2 regions of the Variovorax sp. FW305-3-2-15-B-LB1 genome follow, and region 2 is predicted to be linked to the other one. Evidence: riboswitches for the same ligand, from Rfam matches in the RefSeq annotation. Region 2 holds a riboswitch; the other holds the start of a gene.
What was found. A riboswitch is a leader RNA that binds a small molecule or an ion and turns the genes downstream of it on or off. The one in region 2 is predicted to bind cobalamin.
Positions count from the first base shown of each region.

Region 1: another riboswitch for cobalamin. It lies ahead of AC3WQR_RS12370 (TonB-dependent receptor domain-containing protein); the one in region 2 lies ahead of AC3WQR_RS00285 (TonB-dependent receptor).

Region 1 is NZ_JBYSZY010000015.1:102,325-110,823, reverse strand. It holds gene AC3WQR_RS12395 (ABC transporter ATP-binding protein) at 1-152, opposite strand, end outside; gene AC3WQR_RS12390 (FecCD family ABC transporter permease) at 149-1,159, opposite strand; gene AC3WQR_RS12385 (ABC transporter substrate-binding protein) at 1,165-2,046, opposite strand; gene AC3WQR_RS12380 (bifunctional adenosylcobinamide kinase/adenosylcobinamide-phosphate guanylyltransferase) at 2,043-2,624, opposite strand; gene AC3WQR_RS12375 (cobyrinic acid a,c-diamide synthase CobB) at 2,611-4,008, opposite strand; gene AC3WQR_RS12370 (TonB-dependent receptor domain-containing protein) at 3,993-5,933, opposite strand; cobalamin riboswitch at 6,006-6,246, opposite strand; gene AC3WQR_RS12365 (hypothetical protein) at 6,390-6,617, shown strand; gene AC3WQR_RS12360 (cell division protein ZapA) at 6,614-6,949, shown strand; gene AC3WQR_RS12355 (sulfite exporter TauE/SafE family protein) at 7,242-8,069, shown strand; gene AC3WQR_RS12350 (universal stress protein) at 8,143-8,499, shown strand, end outside.
Region 2 is NZ_JBYSZY010000001.1:45,781-54,279, forward strand. It holds gene cobN (cobaltochelatase subunit CobN) at 1-1,059, opposite strand, end outside; gene cobW (cobalamin biosynthesis protein CobW) at 1,064-2,128, opposite strand; gene AC3WQR_RS00275 (energy-coupling factor ABC transporter permease) at 2,241-2,918, opposite strand; gene AC3WQR_RS00280 (PepSY domain-containing protein) at 2,992-4,530, opposite strand; gene AC3WQR_RS00285 (TonB-dependent receptor) at 4,541-6,565, opposite strand; cobalamin riboswitch at 6,856-7,138, opposite strand; gene AC3WQR_RS00290 (hypothetical protein) at 7,220-7,441, opposite strand; gene AC3WQR_RS00295 (hypothetical protein) at 7,593-8,000, shown strand; gene AC3WQR_RS00300 (cation:proton antiporter domain-containing protein) at 8,005-8,499, opposite strand, start outside.

The DNA.
Region 1 (8,499 bases), on a different contig from region 2:
AACAACGTCGACTTGCCGGCCCCGTTCGGTCCGACGATGCTGGTCCAGCGGCCGGCCGCGAGCGACAGGTCGATGCCGTGCAGCACCTCGACCGACCCGAGCGTGGCGCTGAGGCCGTGCGCTTCGAGCGCGGCGGATGGCGTGCGGCTCATAGGCCGCCTCCCTTCGCGCCGCGCCGGTGCATCAGCCACAGCAGGTAGCTGCCGCCGAGCACCGCGGTGAGCACGCCCACCGGAAGCTCTTGCGGCGCGATCAGCCAGCGCGCCAGCAGGTCGGCCGCCATCAGCAGCAGCCCGCCCATCAACGCCGACAGCACGATCAGCCGCGCATGCGTGGTCTTGACCACCGAACGCACCAGGTGCGGCGCGGCCAGGCCGACGAAAGCAATGAGGCCGGTCTGCGCGACGGCGGCACCGGTCGCCAGCGCCAGCACCGCCACCAGCGCGGCGCGCATGGCGCCCAGCGGCAGGCCCAGGCTGCGCGCCGTGGCCTCGCCGAGCGCGAGCCCGTCGAGCACCGGCGCGAGCGCCCAGGCCAGCAGCAGGCAGGCCGCACCGACCGCCGCCATCACGGCGCAGGCGGCCCAGCCGACCAGCCCGGTGCTGCCGAGCACGAAGCCCTGCAACGCCTGAAGAATGTCGGCCGAGGCGATGGTGATGAGGTCCTTGGCGGCGCCCAGCACCACGCCGACGATCACGCCCGCCAGCAACAGCCGCAGGGTCTGCTGCACGCCACGCGCCAGCGTGAGCGTGAGCAGCACCGCGGCCACGGCACCGACAAAGGCCGCACCGGTGAGCCCCAGGCGCATCACCCATTGCGTGCTGGTGACGGAGCCACCGAACAGCATCAGCGCCAGTGCCACGGCCAGCGACGCGCCCGAGGCGCTGCCCAGCAGGTACGGGTCGGCCAGCGGGTTGCGGAAGAGGCCCTGCGCCACCGCGCCCGCAAGCCCGAGCAGCGCGCCCGCCAGCCATGCGCCGAGGGTGCGCGGCAGGCGGATGTCCCAGACGATCTGCAGCGCCACCGGGTCGTGCCGCGCGGACAGCAGGCTCTGGAAACCGGTGCTGCCGATGCCCAGGCCGAAGAGCAGCAGCGCCGCGCCCAGCACCAGCAGGCCGGCACCGAGCAGCAGCACGCGACGCAGGTGCGCGGAATGCATGCCGCTCACCGCCCCTTGTCCGCCAGGCACTGCGCCATCAGGCGCGCGGCCTCGTCCATGCGTGGGCCGGGGCGCACGACCACGTCGGTCTGCTCGGCGTCGAAGCGGCACACGCGGCCTTCGCGCACCGCGCGGATGCCGCCCCAGCCGGGTCGCTGCTCCAGCCCCATCGCGCTGCGCACGCTGACCATGATGAGGTCGGGGTTCGCGCGCACGACGAACTCGGGGTTGAGCTTGGGAAAGGGGCCGAGCGACGCCGGCACGATGTTCTTCACGCCCAGCCGCGCGAGCGTCTCGCCGATGAAGGACGAGCCGCCTGCCGCGTAAGGGCCGGTGTTGACCTCGAAGTACACGCGCAGGCCTTTGGCGCTGGCGGGCAGCGACTGCGCCGCGGCCGACACGGCCGCATCGATGGCGCGCCAAACAGCGGGCGCCTCGTGCGTGCCGAGAACCTGGTCGAGCGCGCCCAGCACGCGGCGCACGTCGGCGTGGCTCTTGGGTTCGAGCACGATCACCTTCAGGCCCAGTGCCTCGAGCCGCTGCGTGACGCGCGACGATTTGGCGAGCAGCACCACGTCGGGCTTGAGCGCGACGACGGCTTCGACATTCGGATCGATCCCGCCGCCGAGCTGCGGCAGCGCGCGCACCTGCGCGGGCGAGTTGGAATAACGGTCGACGCCGATCAGGCGGTCGCAGGCGCCGAGTGCGCAGACGCCTTCGGTCAGCGACGGCAGCAGCGAGACGATGCGCTGCGGCGGCTGCGGCAGGTGCACGGTGACGCCGCGCTCGTCGACCACATCGACGGCCTGCGCCGCATGCGCGCCCACCACCAGGGCGAGCCCGAGCAACGACGCGCGCAACCAGGTCTTCACGCGATCGAAGCTCATGCGCCAGGTGCCTTCAACGTCAGCGGCAGGCCGGCGACCATCAGCGTCGCGCGGTGGCACGCGGCCGCCACGTCCTGGTTCAGCCGGCCGAGCACGTCGACGAAAGCGCGGGTCTCGCGGCCCAGCGGGATCACGCCCAGCCCGATCTCGTTGCCGACCAGCACCACCGGCCCGCGCGCCTCGCGCAGCGCGATGAGCAGCAGCGTGGCGTGCGCCGAGGGCGTGCGCGTGACCACGGCGGCGCCTTCGGTGCGCAGCGGCATCAGCAGGTTGGTGAGCCACAGCGTGAGGCAGTCGACCACCACGAGCGTGTCGGGCGCGCTCTGCGTGACGATGGCGCGCCCCAGCTCGATCGGCTCCTCGAGGGTCTGCAGACCGGGCACGCGCTCGGCGCGGTCGGCCTGGTGGCGGGCGATGCGCTCGCGCATCTCGTCGTCGTGGGCCTGCGCGGTGGCGATCAGCACCGCGCGGCGCGATGCGGGCCCGGACGCCAGCCAGTCGGCCGCGCGCTGTTCGGCGCGGCGCGACTTGCCGCTTTTCTGGCCGCCGAGGATGAATTCGTGCTCAGTGAGGGGCATCGGGGGGCGCCTGTGCGGCGTGGCTGTCGAGTTCGAGGGGCATGGCGCTGAAGAGCCGCGCGGTCGCTTCCGGGCTGGACGCGAACCACGCATGAAAGTAGCTCGCGCGCACGGGCCCGTGCACGTACAGCGCCTCGCCGCCGCGCGTGCCGACAGTGCGCGCGGCGGGCGCGAGCGGCGTCTCGCAGCGCGAGTAGTGGAAGGTGTGGCCGCGCAAGGCATGCGCGCCCAGGTCGAGCTGCTGCGGGCCCAGGCCGGCCAGCCGCTTCTGCATGACGGCCCGCCCCGGCAGCACGCCCCAGAGGCGGTGCACGTCGGTCGGCTCGGCGTCGTCGCGCGTGGCGAGTTCGTCGAACAGCGCCATCATGCCGCCGCACTCGGCCCAGATCGGTTTGCCGGCCGTGACGTGGTTGGCGAGCGAGAGCCGCAACCGGTCGCTGGCCGACAGCACGGCCGCATGCAGCTCGGGGTAGCCGCCGGGCAGCCAGGCGGCGTCGCAGGGCGGCAGCGGTTCGTCGGCCAGCGGCGAGAAGAACGCGAGCCGCGCGCCGAGAGCCTCGAGCACCTCGAGGTTGGCCGGGTAGATGAACGAGAACGCCGTGTCGCGCGCGATGGCGATGGTGCGTCCGGCCAGCAACGGCGCGACGGGCGCCGTCGGCGCGGGCTCGAAGCGCACCTGCGGCAGCTGCCCGGGCGTGCGCTGCCCCAGCGGCGTGGCGGCGAGCACGTCGGCCGCAGCGTCGAGCCGCACCATCGCATCGCCGAGTTCGGCGGCACCGACCAGCCCCAGGTGGCGTTCGGGCAGCGCGAAATCGGCGCTGCGCGGCAAGGCGCCGAGCCAGTCGCCGGGTTCGCGCAATGCGTCCTTCAGCATGTCGGCATGGCGCTCGCCGGCCACGCGGTTGGCCAGCACGCCAGCCCAGGGCAGGCCCGGGCGGAAATTCTGCAGGCCGTAGGCCAGCGCGCCGAAGGTGCCGGTCATGGCCTGGGCGTCGATCACGGCCAGCACGGGCAGGCCCAGGCGCTCGGCCAGCTCGGCCGCGCTGGGCGTGCCGTCGAACAGGCCCATCACGCCTTCGACGATCACCAGGTCGGCCTCGCTCGCGGCGGCATGCAGGCGCGCGCGGCAGTCGGCCTCGCCGGTCATCCACAGGTCGAGCGAATGCACCGGCGCGCCGGTGGCCAGCGCGAGCCAGTGCGGATCGAGGAAGTCGGGACCGCACTTGAAGGCCCGCACGCGGCGGCCCTGGCGCACTTGCAGCCGCGCGAGCGCGGCCGCGACCGTGGTCTTGCCCTGCCCCGAGGCCGGCGCGGCCACGAGCACCGCGGCGCAGGTGACGGCTGCGCCGGGCGAAGGGCGGCGGGTGTTTACTGCGGAGTCCACTTGAGTCCGACGTACGCGGTGCGGCCCCCGGTGGCGTAGAGCCGTGCGAACTGGTAGTCCTTGTCGCCCACATTGTCCACGCGCGCCACCAGGTTCAGGTCGCGCGTGATCTGCGTGCTGGCCGACAGGTTCAGCAGCGTGTAGCCGCCGAGCTTGACGGTGTTGGCTGCGTCGTCGTAGCGCTTGCCCGAGCTCTGGAGCTCGGCGCCCAGCGTCCAGCCGGCGATGCGCCAGTCGGCGCCCAGCGTGCCGTGGGCCCGGGCGCGGCGTGCCAGCAGGTGGTCGGTGGCGAGGTCGCGCGGGTCCTGGTAGTCGAGCGAGGCGCGCAGCGTAACGTCGCCGATGCGGTGGCCGCCCGTGAGCGTCACGCCCTGGTAGCGCGCACGCGCCGTGCTGGCGTAGCAGCCGAACGACGACTGGCAACCCTTGGCGCTGCCGTCGAACACGATGAGGTTCTGCACCCGGTTGCGGTACAGCACGATGCCGGCCTGCGTGGCGCCGGCCGTGTACTGCAGGCCCAGCTCGACGTTGCGGCTCGATTCGGGCTGCAGGCTCGCCAGGCCGTATTCGCTGAAGCGCTGGTACAGCGTGGGCGCGCGGAACGCGGTGCCGGCCGACACGGTGGCGCGCAGGCTCGGCGTGATCGCGTAGCCGTAGGCGGCGCTGCCGGTGGTCTTGCCGCCGAACTCGCTGTCGTCGTCATGGCGCACGTGCAGCTGCAGCGAATGCGGGCCCTTCACGTAACCGTAGCCCAGTGCGGCGGCGTTCTGCGAGCGGTCGCGCGAGAACAGCTTGGCCGAGGTGGTGGGCGCGTTCTCGAGCGCGTCTTCGCGGCGCTCGAGCGTGGCGGTCACCAGGTGGGCGCCGAAACGGAATTCGTTCTGGAACAGGTAGCCGCGCAGGCGGGTCTCGGTGCGGTAGAACGAGGGTTGGGTCTTGTAGACGGTCTGCGAATCGGTCACCTGCAGGCGGGTGCTGTAGATGTCGTTCCACTTGGCCGACCAGGTCAGCCCGGCGGTGCGCAGCTCGTTGGTCGACACGTCGTTGCGGAAGGTGATCGGCGGCTTGGTGCGAAAGCTCACCGACGGGTCGTAGGCCGCCTCGGTGTTGCTGGTGAGCAAGGTGGCGTCGATGCGCTGGTCGGGCGTGATCTGGAAACCCAGCTTCAGGTTGCCCGAGGTGCTGCGGTAGCCGTCGCGGTCGGGGTTGGTGAAGCCGTCTTTCGAGGGCGTGCGTTTGGCGATGGGCTGGATGTTGAAGCCCTTGCTTTCCTCATGCGCCACGCCGAACGAGTAGTCGAGCAGGCCCGACTTGCCGCTCACGCCGCCTTCGATCCGGCGCAGGCCGTGGCTGCCGAAGCCGATGCCGGCGTAGGGCGACACGCCCTCCTCGCCGCGCTTGGTGAAGAGCTGGATCACGCCGCCCACGGCGTCCGAGCCGTACACCGCGGCGGCCGGGCCGCGCAGCACTTCGATGCGGTCGATCTGCGCGAGCGGAATGCCTTCCCAGCCGGCGCCGCCGGTCGATTGCGAATCGATGCGCACGCCGTCCAGGTAGACCGCGGTGAAGCGCGACTCGGCGCCGCGGATGAACACGCTGGTGGCATTGCCCACGCCGCCGCTGCGCGAGATCTCCATGCCCGGCAGGCGCGCGAGCACGTCGGCCACGCCGGTCGCGCCGCTGCGCTCGATGGTCTTGCGGTCGATGATGGAGACATCGCCCACCAGGTCCGACAGCGCCTGCGGCGTGCGGTTGGCGGTGACGACGGTCTCGTCGAGCGTCGCGGCGGCTTGCGCTTGCGCAGCCAGCGGCACCAGGGCCAGGCCGCCGAAGGCCGAGGCCAGGGCGAGCGTCAGCGGCAGGCACGCGGGACGGTTGCGGCGCACGCTGGCGCGGCCGCTGGAGAGGGAAACACAGGAAATCATGGGGTGAACCGAACGAACTTCTATGCCCTGGCCGGCTTCCCCGCCGGCGCCATGGGCGTCATGGCTGCCGATGCGGCAGCCGCCTTGTTGGCCGGTATCCGGGCTGGCAGATCGACCCTTTGCCGCCTTCCCAGGCACCTGTTTCAGGGCGCCCAGTGGCTGGATGGAAAGGGGTGACGCGTTGCGGCGTCGTCTGCTTGACCGTTGCGGGGGCAGCGCAGGCGGCTTCGGCCCCGGGGGGCGTCCACTCCTGCTTCCCGTTGAACTGCGCCGTGCGAACCACGCCGCGAGCACCAACGGGCAGGATTTTAGGCCCACGGGGCGCCCACGGGGCGCGCGCACCACACCGTGTTTGATCACGGGCGGCGCAGGCCCCAGAATCTCGGCCACGTCCGGTGCGCGCCCCGCGCGGTGCGCCGGATGTTCCGAATTCCCGGGAAACTACAATCGCCAACCATGCCCGCCTCCAGCCCCATCGACCAGATCGCCGAGCGTGTGGAACGCCTGCTCGTGCGTCACGAAGAGGTGCAGCGCACCAACGCGCTGCTGCAGGAACAGGTCGATGCGCTCACGCGTGAACGCGACGGCCTGAAGTCGCGGCTCGCCGCAGCCCGCACTCGCCTCGATGCCCTGCTCGAACGGCTGCCGGCCGAACCCCCTTCCGAAGATTCCCATCACGCATGAAGCAGATTGAAGTACAGATCATGGGCCAGAGCTACTTGCTCGGCTGTCCCGACGGCGGCGAAGCGCAACTGCGCGAGGCCGTCGACCGCGTGGACGCGGCCATGTGCAAGATCCGCGACGCGGGCAAGGTGAAGGCACGCGACCGCATCGCCGTGCTCGCCTCGCTGAACCTGGCTTTCGATCTCGCGGCCCAGCAGGCCGCTGCTGCCGCCGCACCGGCCCCCGTCGCGGCCAGCAGCACGGAAGAAACCGCCACCGACACCGACCCGAAGGCCGCCCAGCTCATTCAGAGACTCGATCAGGCCCTGGCGGGCGATGGACATTTGCTCTGAGGGCGCGCGGCCCGGCACATCCGGGGCGTAAAATCCGTTTTGTCTGCAGACGTGTCGGGCTTAATATTTCCTTGTTCCAATGCTCTCCGGAGCCGGGCTTGGTACATCGCTTGACGGGCGTGATCATCTCGCGTCAGATGAACCCGAAGTCCTGCTGCCCTCGCCCACCTGAACCCTGGTTCAGGATGCGGGTCCGGCACACCATCTGCAGACACCTTTTCCCGCCACGGCCCCCTGCTTCACCGCACGGGGCCGTTGCTTTTTCAGCCGCTCGTTCTTTCTCCATCCTCCCGTGAACCTCGCTGCCCTGCTCGACCCCCTCCTGATCGCCGAACTCGCCGCGCTCGGCCTGGGCACCGGTTTCCTCGCGGGCCTCCTGGGCATCGGCGGCGGCATGCTGATGGTGCCGTTCATCACGATCATCATGGGCCAGCGCGGCGTGCCGGCCGACCTGGCGGTGAAGATGGCGATCGCAACCTCGATGGCGACGATCATCTTCACGTCGGTGTCCAGCGTGCGCGCGCACCACAAGCGCGGCGCGGTGCGCTGGGACATCGTGCAGCGCCTGGCACCCGGCATCGTCATCGGCAGCCTCGCGGGCAGCCTGGGCGTGTTCGCGCTGCTCAAGGGCACGGCGCTGGCCATCTTCTTTGCGCTGTTCGTGGGCTTCTCGGCCACGCAGATGTTCCTCGACAAGAAGCCCAAGCCCACGCGCCAGATGCCCGGCACCGGCGGCCAGCTCGCGGCGGGCGGCATCATCGGCTTCATCTCGGGCCTGGTGGGCGCGGGCGGCGGCTTCATCAGCGTGCCGTTCATGACCTGGTGCAACGTGGCGATCCACAACGCGGTGGCGACCAGCGCGGCGCTGGGCTTTCCCATTGCGGTGGCCAACGTGCTGGGCTACGTGCTCAGCGGCCAGTCGGTGCAGGGCCTGCCGGCCGGCGCCTTCGGCTACATCTGGCTGCCCGCGCTCGTGGTGATCGCGGCCTGCAGCGTGTTCACCGCGCCGTTGGGCGCCAAGGCCGCGCACAGCCTGCCGGTGAAGAAGCTCAAGCGCGTGTTCGCGAGCATCCTGTACCTGCTGGCCGCCTACATGCTCTGGAAGGGCCTGCGCGGCTGAGGCATATCAAACACCCCGTGGCTTTCCTGTGCCATCCTATGCGGCACTTGTTCACAGTCGTAGAAGGAAAGCCATGAAAATCCTCATTGCAGTCGACGGCAGCGCCTACACGCAAAAGGCCCTCAATTACCTGCTCGCCAACCGCGCCATGTTCGTGGACGGCCATGAGCTGGTGGTGGTCAATGTCTGCACCGGCATCTCCGGCCACGTGGCGCGCCACCTGAGCAAGGAAATCGTCACCGAGTACTACGCCGAGGAAAACGCCAAGGTGCTCGACCCGGTGAAGGCCTGGTTCGCCGAGAAAGGCGTGGCCAACTTCACCGCCGACGCGCGCCACGGCCACGCGGCCGAGGAAATCCTCAAGTCGGCCACCGAATCGAAGGCCGAGCTGATCGTGCTGGGCACGCACGGCCACGGCATCCTGGGCCGC
Region 2 (8,499 bases):
GCGGTGCGACAGGCCCTTGAAGCTCACGGCGCGCGTGACGATGCGCCCGTCCATCTCGGGCAGCGCGATCTGCATCGCGATGTCGCGTGGGCGCAGGCCCTGGCTGTCGGCCAGCCAGTCTTCGCGGTTGCCGCCGCTCACGATCACCTGCAGCACGGGGGCGTCGCCCGCGAGTGCCAGAGGCTCACCGCTTTCATCCGAAACGCCCTGCCCCAGCGCGGCGAAGGCGGTGGTGTTGAGCACCAGCTGCACGTCGTGCTCGGTGCACAGCGCGCGCAGTGCGGACAGGCACAGCGGGTCTTTCAGCGAATCGAGCGCCACAGGCAGCGGGTTCAGTCCTTGCGCATGCAGCGCGGCGGCCAGCGCATCGAAGGCCTCGGTGTTGCCCGACAGCAGGTGCGAGCGATAGAACACCAGCGCGACCACGGGGGCATTCGCATGCCAGCCGGCGCGCAGGTCGTCGATGCCCGCGACCGTGTGCGTCGCGTCCATGCCGCCCGGCACATGCAGCGCCACCTGCGGCAGGCTGCGCGGCGGCAAGGGCGCCTCGCCATGGCCCAGGCCGTGGAAGGCCACCGCGCGCAGGAACTGCGCCGCGTTGCCCGCGCCGCCCGAGCGCAGGTACTGCCACAGCTGCCGGCTCACGCCGCGCGCCGCGGTGCCGCGCGCGAGCAGGTCCTCGTCTTCCTGCAGGTCGCCCGAGAACATCGCGAGCTGCTGGCCCTGGCGCTTCGCGAGCTTCTCGAGCTGCTGCAGTCCGTAGGCCCAGGCCGATTCGGCCCCCAGGTGATCGACCACCACCACGCGCGCATGCCGCAGCACCTCGTCGACGTACAGGTCGAGCGACGCGGGCTGGCGCAGGTGCATGAGGTTGGCCAGCCGCAGCGAGGGGTAGCCGGGGTCGGTGGCCGCCAGCGCCGTGCGCGCGGCGGCGAGCAGCGCGAGCGTGGTGTCGGCCGAGCTGAGCACCACGATGTCGCCCGGCGTCTGGTCGAGCCGGGTGACGACGCTCGGGTCGTCCTCGACGAAGCGGCCGGGCTGGGTGCTCAGCAGGTGCATGCGGTCAGGCGGGAACGGCCGCCACGCCTTCCAGTGCCTTGCGCAGCGCGCCTTCGTCCAGGTCTTCGCCGATGAACACGAGCCGCGTGCGCTGCGCCTCGCCGTCGCGCCAGCGGCGGTCGAAGTGGTGGTCGAAGCGACGGCCCACGCCCTGCACCAGCAGGCGCATCGGCTTGTGCGGCACGGCGACGAAGCCCTTCACGCGGTAGATGGTGTGCTGCTCGACCAGTGCGGCCAGCACGGCGATGAGACCGTCGCGGTCCACGGGCGGCAGCTCGATCACGAGCGAATCGAACTCGTCGTGGTCGTGGTCTTCCTCGTGGTCGTGGTGGCTCTCGCGCAGGTGGATGGTGCTTTCGGCGGCGCGGCCCTGGCCCAGCAGCAGCGCGAGCGGCAACTTGCCTTCGGTGGCGCCGACGATCTTCACCTCGGGCGGCAGTTCTTCGCGCACCAACGCCTCGACCTGCGCGCGCGCGGCGGCGTCCATGAGGTCGGTCTTGTTGAGCACCACGAGGTCGGCGGCCGAGAGCTGGTCTTCGAACAGCTCGTGCAGCGGCGATTCGTGGTCCAGGTTGGGGTCGGCGCGGCGCTGCACGTCGACCTGCGCGGGGTTCGCGGCGAACTGGCCCGCCGCGGCGGCGGGGCCGTCGACCACGGTGACCACCGAATCGACGGTGAAGATGTTCGCGATGTCGGGCCACTGGAAGGCCTGCACCAGCGGCTTGGGCAGCGCCAGGCCCGAGGTCTCGATGAGCACGGCGTCGATCTGGTCGCGCCGCTCGGCCAGCTGCAGCATCACGGGCAGGAACTCTTCCTGCACGGTGCAGCAGACACAGCCGTTGGCGAGTTCGTACAGCGCACCTTCACGCTCGTTGCCTTCATCGTCGCAGCCGATGCCGCAACCGCGCAGGATGTCGCCGTCGATGCCGAGTTCGCCGAACTCGTTGACCACCACCGCGATGCGGCGGCCCTCGGCATTGCCGAGGATGTGGCGCAGCAGCGTGGTCTTGCCGCTGCCGAGGAAGCCCGTGACGATGGTGACGGGGATCTTGGCGTTGCTTTGTGTCATGGAGTGAATGCTTTCAGGCGCGATGGCGCACGGGGAATCGGGCGCGCGGCGCGTGCGTGGCGCACGCGCCGGCGAACGGCACGCCCTCTTCAGGAGGGGCTGCCGGCGCGAATCAGACGGCGCTGTACAGGCGGCGCTCGACCAGGGCCGTGCCCTGCAGGCGGCGCCAGGCCTTGGCCGCGGCCAGCACGCCCAGGTCGACCAGCGGCTCGACCAGCACGACCGTCATGTAGGCCGCGCCGAAGCTGGCGATCTGGCTGAGGTTCTCCAGGCCCGTGCCACGGCCGTAGAGGGCCCAGAAGCCCACCCACACCACGATGCCGCCCTGGTAGGCCACCGACAGCTTGAAGGCCTGCTGGTAGCTGATGTCCACATAGGCCATGTTCGCGGGAATGATGCGGCGTGCCAGCGCGGCGGTCGCGAACAGCGGCACGAGCAAGGTCGTGACGTTCATGCCGTACTGCGGCAGGTCGGGCGGTGCGAAGAACAGGCTCTGGATGAGCAACCCGCCCGCCAGACCGATGGCCGCGGGCGCAAGCCCGAAGAGCAGCATCAGCGTGGTGCCCAGAATCAGGTGCACCTCGGACACGCCCACGGGATGGTGCGGGAACACCTCGAAGAAGCAGAACACGAGCATGATCGTGAAGGCGGAGCGCAGCAACAGGCCCACGGGGCCGTCCTTCAGCAAGGTGTCGAAGGCGACCTTGCCTGTGTAAGCCAGTGCAGCCGCCCCCGTGGCATAGCTGAGGAAGATCTTGGATCCGTCGACGAGTCCGGGTTCGATGTGCATCGCGCACCTCCTGAAATGCACCGAAGTGCGAAAGTTGATTGTTGGGGGATGGACTGGCTTGCGCAAGTCCCCGTCATGAAACCCGGGAGCCTTGCAGCCCCCGCTGAACAGGCGAAGGCTGTGGCTTGCGCCGCAGCCGTCGCCAGCCGATCACCACGCCGCTCGCCGAAGCGACGACGCCGATGACCGACAGGAACCACACCACCAGGTCCCAGACGGGCCGGTACTGGATGAGCCAGGGAAAGTCGAGGCTGTGCGCGGCGTTGAAGAGCCAGCGGCGCAGCCGCGCGTTGCGGTCGTTGCTGCCGGCCACCTGGCCGCTCGTCGGGTCGATGTAGAGCCAGCTGCGCGCGGCGTCGTCGAACTCGAGCCGCCACACGGGCAGCACGCGCGTGCGGTGGTGGCCGTACCAGTGGAAGTCTTCCTGCGTCTGCAGCGTGGCCTGCGTGATCGTTGCGCCGGGGCGCAGGCGGGCGGCGGCGCGCACGATGTCCTCGCGGGCGATAACGGCCGGGGCACCGGTGGCGGCATCGATCACACGCACGCGGGCCTGCGCATCGCGCAGTTGCAGCAGCGGCTTGCCATCGAACCCCATCAGCAGCGCCTCACGCGGTGCGCCGGCGCCCTCGCCTGCCGGCGCCACGGCCGGCGGCCAGGGGAACGGCGAGGCGCCGGTGCCCGTGTAGCGCGCCATCGCGGCCGCATCGGCGGGTGCGCGCTGGAACCAGCCATTGGGATTCATCGACAGCCAGCCGCTCACGATCCAGGTCAGCACGAAGAAGCCGCCGATGAGCCCCGCGATGTGATGCCAGGCCATCCATCCGGTGTACGGCGTGACAGCGCCGCTGCGAAAGCGCCGCCGCAGCCGGATGCGCAGGATGCCGATGACGATGCCCGTCACGGCCGAGACGATGCAGGCGGCCGACAGCCACACGACCACGTCGTGCCACAGCGGCGGGTCGGCGCGCAGCGGCGTGAAGTAGATCCAGTGCGGCACGGCGCCCAGCCAGTTCCAGAAGCGCTCGGCGCGCGTGGTGTCGCGCACCACCTCGCCGGTGCGCGAGGACACGTACAGCTCGGTGCCCGCCGCGTCGCCGACTTCGATGCGGTGCAGCGGGCGCAGCGGGTTCAGGCCCTGCGGCACGGTCCACTGGTCGCGCTCCAACGTCTCGGCCCAGCGTGCGCCAGGCTGTGCGGAGAAGTCGCGGGCGATGGCCTCGGCCTGCGCCGCATCGACCGATCCGAGCACACGGGCGTCGCGCGCGGACACGGCATGCCGCCCGCCGCGCGCATCGACGATGCGCCACACGGGCTGCGCGTCGGTGCCGGCCTGCATCTCCAGCGCCATGCGCCGGGGCGGCTGCGTGCGCACCGCGGGCGGCAGCGCCTCGAGCGCGGCAGACGGCGTGACCACCGCCTGTTCGAAGCGCACCGGGGCGAGCCCCGCGAGCCGCTCTTCGTCCGTGAGGTTCGGGTACCCCACGTACATCATGACCACACCCGAGACAAACCACATGACGAACAGCAGGCAGCCGCCGATGCCCAGCCATCGGTGCGTCCAGTACAGCGCCCGCCGCAGCGGGGGCCATGTGCGTTGCCATGCGGTGCTCATGCGGCCATGCTCAGAAAGTCACGAACGCCGACAGCTCGAACGAGCGCGGACGGCCCAGCAGCCACTGGTTACCGCCGTTCGAGAACGAGACCGGGTACCTGCGGTCGGCCAGGTTGTAGGCACGCAGCGCGAGCTTGAGCGACGGGTTCGCCTGCCAGCTCACGCCCGCATCGGCCACGGTGTAGGAGCCGATCCGCCGCGTGTTAGCCGCATCGACCTGCCGCGCGCCGACGTGGCGCACGCCCAGCTCGGCCTCCCACTGCGGCAGGAAGCGCCAGTGCAGCCACAGGTTGGCCGCCACCTCGGGCACGCCGGCCGGTGTGTTGCCCGCACGCGAGACCAGCGACTTGCCGACCGCCTCGTTGAAGTCGTCGTAGCGCGCGCGCAGCCGCGCGGCGTTGGCTTCGAGACGCAGCGTGGAAGTGAGCGCCAGGTCGAGCGTGGCCTCGATGCCTTCGGACGACTGCTTGCCGATCTGCTGCACGACGGTCGGATCGTTCGCGTCGCGCGACAGCAGCTTGGTCTTCTCGATGCGGTAGGCGGCCACGCTCCAGGCGCCGCGGCCCTCGGCCAGCTGGCGCTTGTAGCCGACCTCGACCTGCTTGCCGACGCTGAGCTCGAACGGCACCTGCGTGGCCGAGGTGCTGATGAGCCCCGTGAGCGGATCGGCCGCGCGCGCCACCTGCGCATAGAACGACTGCGCGGCGTCGGGCGCGTAGACCACGCCGAGGCGGCCGGTGGCGTACTCGAAGGTCTTGTCCAGGCGCGGGGCGCGGTTCTGCGGGTCGGTGCGCACGATCTTCGCGTGGTCCCAGCGCAGGCTGCCGACCACCGACCAGTGTTCGTTGAAGGCCAGCTTGTCTTCGGCGAAGAAGGCGTAGGTGCTGGTCTTGGTCTTGTAGCGCGGCAGGTAGGGCGTGGGCGAAGCGTAGTAGCCGGGGTTGAACACGAAGGCATCGACCACCGAGCGCCCGCCGTAGGGCGTGTCGCTCGAGTTCAGGAAGTCGATGCGGTTCACATCGAAGCCCACCAGCACCTGGTTCTTCAGGCCGAACAGCGCGTGCTTGAAGGTGGCGTCGGTGCGGTTGCCGATCTGTTCCTGGTCGTGGCCGATCTCCAGGTAGTCGCCGCGCGTCACGCGGTTCGTGGTGGCGCTGTAGGTGTAGGTTTCGCTGTCGCGCCAGTGGCGCTTGCTGTCCAGGCGATAGAGCTGGTTGCGCACGGTGACGGCGTCGTTGGGCGTCCACTGCGCATCGAGGCGGGTCCAGCGGTCGCGGTACTTGACCTCGGCGTCGTCGAGGTTGTAGTTCTGTTCGCGGTTCAGGCTGCTCAGGCGGCCGTTGATGAGCGGCACGCCGAAATAGCGCTGCGGCGTCTGGCGGCCCTCGTCGTGCGAGAGCGTGAACTGCAGCCGCGGCGACACGTCCAGCCGCACCGCGCCGCCCACAGCCAGGCTCTCGGCCTCGCCGCGCCGCATGAAGCCGTCGGTTTTCCGGTGGCTGATGTCGAAGCGGTACGAGAGCATGTCGTTGATCGCCCCGCCGCTGCCGAAGGCGACCTGGCGCGTGGCGTCGGAGCCGACGCTCACGAGCGCCTCGTTGCGAATCGGGCCGCGCGTGGGCTTCTTGGGCACCACGTTGATTGCGCCGCCGATGGCGCCTTCGCCGAACATCACCGAAGCGGCGCCGCGCAGCACCTCGATGCGGTCGGTCGACCAGGTGTCGAACGGGAAGGTGACGGTGCCCGCGCCCACGTACAGGCGCGTGCCGTCGTACAGCTGCATCACCGAGCCGTGGCCGTTGAAGCCGCGCGCCGACAGCGACGAGCCGCCGTTGCCCGGCGCGGGCGAGCCCGTGATGCCGGTGGCGCGGCTCGCGGCCTCGACCACCGACACGTCGCCGCGCGCGCGGATCGTGTCGCCGGTGAGCACCTCGATGCTGGCCGGCGTTTCGAGCGGCGTGAGGCCCAGACGGCTGCCGGTCTGCGTGGGCTCGTCCAGGGCCAGCGGCGTGTGGCGGCTGGCTTCGACCTGCACGGGGGTGAGGCTGGGGCGACCGGCCGTGTCGCCCGACTGGGCGAGAACTGGCCCGCAAGCGAGGCCGAGCCCCAGTGAAAGACCTGAAAGACCCGAAAGGCGCGCCCGTTGCAGGGGCGGGCCCGAGCGATCGCGCGGCGGCGATGCAATGCGATTCATCCGACTTCTCCTCCGGCCCGCGTCCCCGCAGGCTCCTGACCGATCGCGGACGCCGAGGGAGAAGAGACGAGGGGCGGTGCCGTTTCGCGCGAGGGAAAAGCGGCAGGCCCGGACACGCACTCCCGCAGCATCCGAAGGCGGTTGCGAAGGCCGGTATCCGGGCTCGCGGAGTGCGTCGGGGTGCAATGCATGCACCTCGGCGCCGAAGCCCTCGCCTTCCCACGCCGAAGCGCAGTGGCTGCCCGGGCGAAAGATCGCCGGGGCCTGAGGGTGTCGATGTCCGCTGACCGTTGCGGGGGCAGCGCAGGAATGGAAGGGTCGTTCGAAAAAACGACGCCTCGCACCTGCTTCCCGTTTAACCCCGCCGCCAATCCTGTGACTGGTCGTGCAGGGCACCTTCGAACCGTGGGGTGTTGGACGACACCGGTGTGAACCAATGTTTCCAACCGCCGGGATTATAGGGAGCGCCCTGCGGCGGCGCCCCCGCGGGCCCCGTCAGACGGGCTTGCCGTCGGGCCCGAACAGCCGCCGCAGCACCGCCACGCCGGCCACCAGTGCATTCGAATACGTGGCGTAGGGCTCGTGGGCGGCTTCGAGCGGCACGTACACATGGGTGGAGTCGCCGGGCGAGCCGTCGACGGCCTCCATCAGCACCCAATAGAACTCCCCTTCTTCCAGTTCGTGGACGGTGAGTGCGATGTCTCTCGGCGAAGGCATGACGATCAGAGAAATGAAACAGGGAATGAACTCGCCTTTGTACGGGCAAGGGGCCGGCGCGGTTGTCAGTACTAGGGCTTCTCCTACAGTGCATGGACGCCGCGCGGCCTAATGTTAGGGGTGGGGAGTTGCATCAGAACAAGGAGTCAGCATGAAACATTTCACGCTTGAACCCAACATGCGCGCCGCCTTCGGTGGCGCGTTCTACCCGACCGGTTACTCCCTGGTGATGTTTCCGAGCGTCGAAGATGCCAGCCGCATCGGCCACGGGCTGATCGCGAAAGGCATCGTGAGCGGCGACGAGGTCTACCTGATACCGGCCGAAACCGTCCTGGCGGAAATCGCGCCGACCGTGCATGCCTCGCACAGCCCCCTGCCCTCCGCCGGCACCGACGGCGACACGGTGCGCGCCTTCATCCAGCTGGCCCACGAAGGCCACACGGGCCTGCTGATCCGCACCAAGGACGGCGCCATCGCCGAGCGCGTGATGGAACTGGTGCGTACCGTGCCCTACTCGATCGCCGAGCGCTATCGCACGCTGGTGATCGAGGACCTTTGAATCGTCAAGCTGGCACCGCCATCGCGGCGGCGCGCTGCACCACATCGCGGGCCATGGCCTGGGCGAGTTCCTGTTCGCCCAGGAACACCTTCGCGTCGGTTTCGGCGGCCAGCAGGCGGGCTTCCTGCTCGTTGTGGCTGCGCACCACGGTCTGGATGGTGGGGTTCAGCGTGCGCGCGGTTTCGATCATCTGGCGCACGTTCATGGCGTCGGGCGTGGCCACCACGAGCACGCGGGCGCGCGCCACGTGCGCCTGGATCAGCACCGCCGGGTCGGCCGCGTCGCCCCACACGGCGGGAATGCCGGCCTCGCGCAGCTTCTCGACCAGCTCGCGGTTCTGCTCGGCCACCACGTAGGGGATGTCGTTCGTCTCGAGCTCGGCGGCGATGCGCCGGCCCACCCGGCCGTAGCCGACCAGCACCACCTGGCGCGACAGGTACTTGGCCTCGGTGGTCATGGGCAGTTCGGCCAGCGGGTCGCTGCGCGCGTCGAGTTCGCG